Candidatus Thiodictyon syntrophicum: one gene and its partner. The protein of the gene in region 1 interacts with the protein of each later gene in a pairwise test. Links are inferred from orthologs where the notes say so. Each region holds a gene or a part of one and is shown on either strand. Other genes may lie near its edges.

The links.
Region 2: the proteins of THSYN_RS19585 (region 1) and grxD interact in binary tests that used the Escherichia coli proteins (3 or more experiments, as listed by UniProt). The link is inferred for Candidatus Thiodictyon syntrophicum from one-to-one orthologs.

The regions. Positions count from the first base shown.
Region 1 is NZ_CP020370.1:4,664,548-4,667,677, forward strand. What follows is about bases 153-2,967. They hold THSYN_RS19585 (BolA family protein), read left to right. Parts: upstream 153-1,308; coding sequence 1,309-1,626; downstream 1,627-2,967. Other genes in these bases: THSYN_RS19575 (hypothetical protein), read left to right, coding at 153-443; THSYN_RS19580 (hypothetical protein), read right to left, coding at 571-1,131; THSYN_RS19590 (branched-chain amino acid ABC transporter substrate-binding protein), read left to right, coding at 1,787-2,926; THSYN_RS19595 (branched-chain amino acid ABC transporter permease), read left to right, coding at 2,948-2,967. Outside these bases: more of THSYN_RS19575, read left to right, coding at 1-152; more of THSYN_RS19595, read left to right, coding at 2,968-3,130. UniProt on the Escherichia coli protein: Transcriptional regulator that plays an important role in general stress response. Has many effects on cell morphology, cell growth and cell division. Acts by regulating the transcription of many genes, including dacA (PBP-5), dacC (PBP-6), ampC and mreB.
Region 2 is NZ_CP020370.1:5,409,094-5,412,184, forward strand. The notes cover bases 315-3,090. They hold grxD (Grx4 family monothiol glutaredoxin), read left to right. Parts: upstream 315-1,427; coding sequence 1,428-1,754; downstream 1,755-3,090. Other genes in these bases: THSYN_RS22895 (class I SAM-dependent methyltransferase), read right to left, coding at 315-1,244; rnt (ribonuclease T), read right to left, coding at 1,774-2,430; THSYN_RS22910 (MlaA family lipoprotein), read left to right, coding at 2,724-3,090. Also shown: THSYN_RS22890 (HVO_A0114 family putative DNA-binding protein), read left to right, coding at 1-223; more of THSYN_RS22895, read right to left, coding at 273-314; more of THSYN_RS22910, read left to right, coding at 3,091-3,091. UniProt on the Escherichia coli protein: Monothiol glutaredoxin involved in the biogenesis of iron-sulfur clusters.

The DNA of each region.
Region 1 (3,130 bases):
TCTGGGAGGTGCGCGGCGGGCGCTATTACGCCAACCCGCGGCATCTGCTGCTGTTCCTGATCTCGGAGTCCCCCCTCTACCACTCGCTGCAGAAGGAGAGCTTCCGGGTCTGGGTCGGGCGGATTTCCGAACACCAGGTGGAGTACCGGCCCGCCGATTTCGGGCTGGGCGCGGCGGCCGTGCCGCTGTTCGCCGCCCTGGCGGAGCTGTTCCGCGCCCTGGGCAGCGCCCCGACCCATAGCGAGTTCGGGCACATCCTGACCGACCTGCAACTGCATGTGCGCACCAGCGAGCACCTGCGCCTGTGCCTCTACGGCCGGGCGGAGGGGATTATGCGGGACGCGCTCGCCGCGCCGGCCCTGAGAGCGCCCCTGGACGCCGTGGTCGCGGCCGCCGCGACGCTGCTGGTGGCCGAGCACATCGAACTGCGCGGCGACTGCTGAAAACCGCCCGCCGGGCGACTTTTCAAGGGTTATTTGGGGTCCGCGAGCCGGGGGAGTTGCGCGAGTGCCTTCACCCGAAAGCTGCGCGCCGCCAGGATGCTGCACGGGACGAAGCCGACATCGTGGCTCATGGTCTGGAGCGGTTCACCGGGCGCAGATAATCGAGGTTCGCGACCGCCGCTCCCAAGAGCCGCGCCTGGACCACCTCGTCCGGCTGGGTCCCCGGCAGGAGTGCCGCCGTCTCTTGGGCGAACTGCGGACGCAGCAGGGCGCTGAGCGGCTGGCCGGTCACCTGCGCCGCGGTCACGCCCGCGAAGGCGATGAAAAAGGGCTTATCGATCAAATTGTCGACAAAATCCGGCTGCGCCTCCAGAAAGGAGTGCGCGGTGGCCCCGGTGATGTCGTAGGGCCCGGACATGGCCGTGATGAAACTCGGCCGCAGCGCCGGGTCCCGGGCCTCCTCCAGCAGGCGGCCGAGCCACAATGCGTTACCTCCGCCCTCGCTGTAACCGGTGACATAGAGCGCCGCGCCCGTCTTGCGCCCGAGTCGCGCCAGGAGTTCACGGGCGGCATGGATCAGGTCCCGGCCCGCCGGGGCATTGAGCCGGCCCAGGGCAAAGGGGTGCGGTCCGCGGTTCACCCCATAGCCGAGATAGTCCGTGGCCATCGGCAGTTCGGTGCCGGACAAAGAGCGGGTTCGGCCCGGATTGTAGGCCCCTGACGCCCTGCCCGTCTCCCGCCATAGGCACCGACCGGGGCACGCGCACGGGTACGGGGGAACAGGAACGCTTGCCGCAACGCCGGGGCGACCGCACCTAACGGGGCATCGGGGTGACGCCCCGCCCTCACGACCCGGGACCTCAGCATGAACCGACAGACCCGTATCACGACCGTCCTGACACAAGCCCTGGGGCCGCTGCACCTGGAAGTGGTCGACGAGAGCCACCTGCACGCGGTGCCGGTGGGGGCCCAGTCACACTTCAAGGTGTTGGTGGTCAGCGAGCAGTTCGCCGACCATGGGCTGGTCATGCGCCACCGGGTGGTCAATCGGCTGCTGCGCGACGAGTTCGACCACGGGCTCCACGCCCTGGCCCTGCACACCTGGACCCCGCGGGAGTGGTTTGAGAAGGGCGGTACGGCCCCGGAGTCGCCCCCGTGCCAGGGCGGATCGCACGCAGACTGAGGCGGGGGAACCGGCCGGCGCCAACATCGGCGAGGTAAGGAAGCGCCGCTATTGATACTATTGCCGCCCGGCCGGCCTGCACCTGGCCGGGCAAGTCTTAAAACGGGGGCCCTGCGCTTCCCATCGTCAATCCTGTCGGCACGGCATCGGGAGCAGACTCATGAGATCCAAGTTATTGATTGCGTGTATTCTTGGCGCCTCCTACTGGACGGCGCCCGCCGGGGCCGCCGATCCGGCGACGGTCAAGATCGGCTGCGTGGCGCCGCTGACCGGTCCCCAGGCGCACCTGGGAAAGGACATCGAGAACGGGGCCCGCCTGGCGGTGGACGCGATCAACGCGACCAATCCCCGGCTCGGCGGTCAGCCGGTCCAGTTCGTCCTGCAGGTCGAGGACGACGCGGCGGACCCCAAGACCGCGACCGTAGTGGCGCAAAAGCTGGTGGATGAGGGCGTCAAGGGCGTGGTCGGGCACCTGAACTCGGGGGCCAGCATCCCGGCCTCACGCATCTATGCCGACAACGACATCCCCCAAATCTCCCCCGCCTCCACCGCGGTGGCCTACACCCACCAGGGGTTTAAGACCACCTACCGGGTGATGGCCAACGACTCCCAACAGGGTCAGGCCTTGGGCAAGTACGCGACCAAGCTCGGCAAGCGGGTGGCGGTGATCGATGACCGCACCGCCTACGGCCAGGGCCTGATCGACGAGGTGGTGAAGGGGGTCGCGGCGGCCGGCGGGGAGGTCGTGGGCCGGGAATACACCACCGATAAGTCGACCGACTTCACCGCCATCCTCACCTCGCTCAAATCCAAGAAGCCGGACGTGGTGGTGTTCGGCGGCATGGACCCCCAGGCCGCCCCCATGATCCGGCAGCTGCGCACCCTGGGGATGAAGACCGCCTTCATGGGCGGCGACGGCATGCAGTCGGCCGAATTCCTCAAACTCGCGGGACCCGCCGGGGAGGGGGCCATCGGGTCGTCGCCTGGGCTGCCGCTGGCGAAGATGCCCGGGGGGGCAGACTTCAGAAAGCGCTTCAATGAGCGCTTCGGCAAGGTCCAGATCTATGCCCCCTTCGCCCACGACGCGGCCGTGGTGATGATCCAGGCGATGCTGCGGGCCGACTCGACCGAGCCTGAGAAGTACCTGCCGGAACTGGCCAAGACCCGCATCGACGGGGTCATCGGCCCCATCGCCTTCGACGACAAGGGGGATCTGAAGGACGGCCCCGTCACCCTCTATCAGGTCAAGAAGGGCCACTGGGAGCCGGTGGAGACCGTCGGCGGCCAGGCGGCGCAGTAGCAACCACCCGCCGCGCCGCGCATGGACGTCCTGCTCCAGCAACTCGTCAACGGCCTGATCCTGGGTAGCCTGTACGCCCTGGTGGCCTTGGGCTACACCATGGTGTACGGCATCCTGGAGTTGATCAATTTCGCCCACGGCGAGATCGTGATGCTGGGGGCCATGGTGTCGGTGACGGTCCTCGGCCTGCTGGTGGCGGCCGGG
Region 2 (3,091 bases), 740 kb from region 1 along the record:
GACACCGGCGCGGCTGGCGATGCTCGACCTGCTCAAGGAACTGGGTCCGGTCTCCATCGCTACCCTGGCCGGGCACTTGGGGCACGACTCCCGCCAGGTGCAGATCGACATCGCTAAGCTTCTGGATCTGGCGCTGGTAGAGCAGGACGCGGCGGGACTGGTCTGCGTGCCTTGGGAGGAGATTCAGATCCAGGTCACCCTGGCCAGGGCCAAGGCGGCTTAGCGGGGTCGGCCATCGCGACCGCCATGCACTTTTAGCGGGAGGGGCGGCGTCAGCGGCCACCCCGGCGAACGAGGATGAAGGCCGCCGCGTCACCGTCACGCCGGGCATTGAGGGTACGCGCCGCACGCTTGAACCCGCGGATATCCCGGGCGCTATAGCAGGTGCGCTCCCACTGCTCGTAGTCCTTCATGGTTCCCCCCAGGCTGAGCCATTCGCTCAAGGCAATCTGTTTGTACTGGGAGTCGTAGACGATGGACTCGATCGCCATCCCCGCCGCCGCGGCCAGGAGGGCGAGACTGGTCGGGGTATGCAGGTAGAGGTGCCGCGGGGCGTCCAGGTTGGCCCAGGAGGCGCCGTACTTGCGCCAGGCGTAGCTGCCGGCGAGCGGGATGCGGACCAGCAGCCGGCCGTCCGGCGCAAGGTGCGCGGCCAGTGTCGCGAGCACCTCCAGCGGCCGGTCCATGTGCTCGAACGAGTGGTGCAGCATGATCAGATCGAACTCGCCCGCGAGGTCTGCGAGCGGCTCTTTCTGCACCACCAGGCCGCCGGGATAGGTCAGCGTCTCGGCGATGAAGGGGTCCAGACCGCGCAGCGATCGGAATCCGTCTCGCTGCAGGCGCAAGAGCAGATGGCCGGCGCCGCAGCCGACGTCCAGGATGCGGGAGTCGAGCCCGAGCGGCAGCCGCGCCAACCAGTCGCCGTAGGGCGGTAACGGCAGGAGCCGCGCGAGCCACCGGCCGCCGCGCCCGAGGCCACCGAGCAGCAGCCGCGTGCGCAGGGCCTTGAGCCGGCGCCGCCAGGCGGGGAGCCGCCGCACCTTGGCCTGGCCGTAGGCGCAATAGTCGGGCGGGTACCAGGCGGCCATCTCCGGCGGGATGTCCTGCAACTGAAGGCACCCGCAGGCCGCACACTCCAGGTAGACGAAGGCGCCAGGCACGCCGTACATGGTCTCGCGCACCTGGTGCAGACGGTTGCCCTGGGAGTGTCCGCACACACGGCAGTCGGCGGCGTTTTCGCTCATCGTTTGCGGTACCTGTGGGTTCTGACTTGAGGAAGGGTGCGGGGCACCGGGGATTGGTGATGATCGAGGCCGGTCCGCGCAGCGGACGCGACTGGCGCCCCCCGCGGCACGGGAGCGTTGAAAACCAGGCGTCCGACCCGACTGTCTTGGTCCAACTTTCAGTCAACTTACAGAGGTAACCGAATGGATGTCTTGGAGCGCATCGACCAGCAGGTGAAACAACATCCCGTCGTCATCTACATGAAGGGCACGCCCCAGTTCCCCCAGTGCGGATTCTCCATGCGGGCCGCGGCGGCGCTCCAGGAGTGCGGGGTCCCCTTCGACTATGTCAACATCCTGGATGACCAGGAGATCCTCCAGAATCTACCGCGCTACGCGGACTGGCCCACGTTTCCCCAGATCTACATCGACGGCGAACTGATCGGGGGCTGCGACATCACAGTGGAACTGCACGAGAAGGGCGAACTCAAGGCGCTGATGGAGGCGGCCACGGCCAAGGCGGCACCCTAGTCGGGGTCCGCACTTCGCCCTACCGACCGTCCCCGGGTCCCTCCCAGAAGTGCACCGGGTCCAGGGCCTGCCAGCGGTTGACGATGGTACAGAAGAGGCGGGCGGTCTGTTCCGCGTCGTAGATTGCCGCGTGCGCCTCGCTGTTCTGCCAGCCGAGCCCGGCCGCCTGCGCGGCCTTGGCCAGAACCGTCTGGCCGAACATCAACCCGGCCAGGCTGACCGTGTCGAAGACGCTGAAGGCGTGGAACGGATTGCGCTTGAAGCCGGTACGCTCGACCGCCGCCGCCAGGAAACCCAGGTCGAAGTGGGCATTGTGCCCCACGAGGATGGCGCGGTTGCAGCCCGTCGACTTCACGGCCTTGCGGATCGGGGTGAGGATGCGGGCCAAGGCCTCGTGCTCGGCCACCGCGTCGCGGAACGGGTGGTCGGGATCGATACCGTTGAAGGCCAGCGCGCGCGGATCGATCTCGGACCCCACGAACGGCAGGACGTGGGCCGCGATCGGCGCGGCCGGTTCCAGGTTCCCGTCCGGGCGCATCCGGATGATCACCGCGGCGATCTCCAGCAGGGCGTGGCGCTGGGCGTCGAAGCCCGCGGTCTCCACGTCCACCACCACGGGCAGAAAGCCGCGAAAGCGGCGGGCGATCCCTTCGACAATCGGTTGCTCTTCGTTCATCGCGACAGCATACGGGGGCGGCGCCCGGTTGCCAAACCGGCGCACGCCCGGCGACGCCTCAGACGCCGCCCCGCGCGGCGGCCCCGGTGCGGACGGCGCGCCCGCACAACCGTAAAGGCACCGCAGACGCAAAGAACTACAATAGGGGCCTGACCTGGCGGGGGCGACCGCGCCGACGGCACCAAAAGGCGGGGTAGCGCCATTAAATCCCAAGCCTTTTTGCGACCTTGCGGTCTGGCGGTCTTTTTTGGTTCAACGAGCCGCGCCCGACGGGCGTCGGGGGAACGACACAAATGCGCGATTGGAAGACCGGAGCAGGGACCCGCCGGGTGGCCGGGTCGGCGCTGGCGGCACTGCTGGCCGCGGGCTGTGCCTCCCAACCCAATCGGGTCGCGGACCCCCGTGACCCGCTGGAGCCCTACAACCGGGCGGTGTACCGCTTCAACAGCGACTTCGACAAGGCGTTTATGCGGCCCTTGGCCAAGGGCTACAAGGCGATCACCCCGGAGGTGGTCGACCGCGGCATCACCAACGTTTTCGACAACATCGACGACGTCACCTCGCTCGCCAACAACATCCTGCAGTTCAAAATGTCGCGCGCCGCCAACGATATCGGGCGGCTCATCGTCAATTCCACGCTCGGAGTCCTGGGCTTCATGGA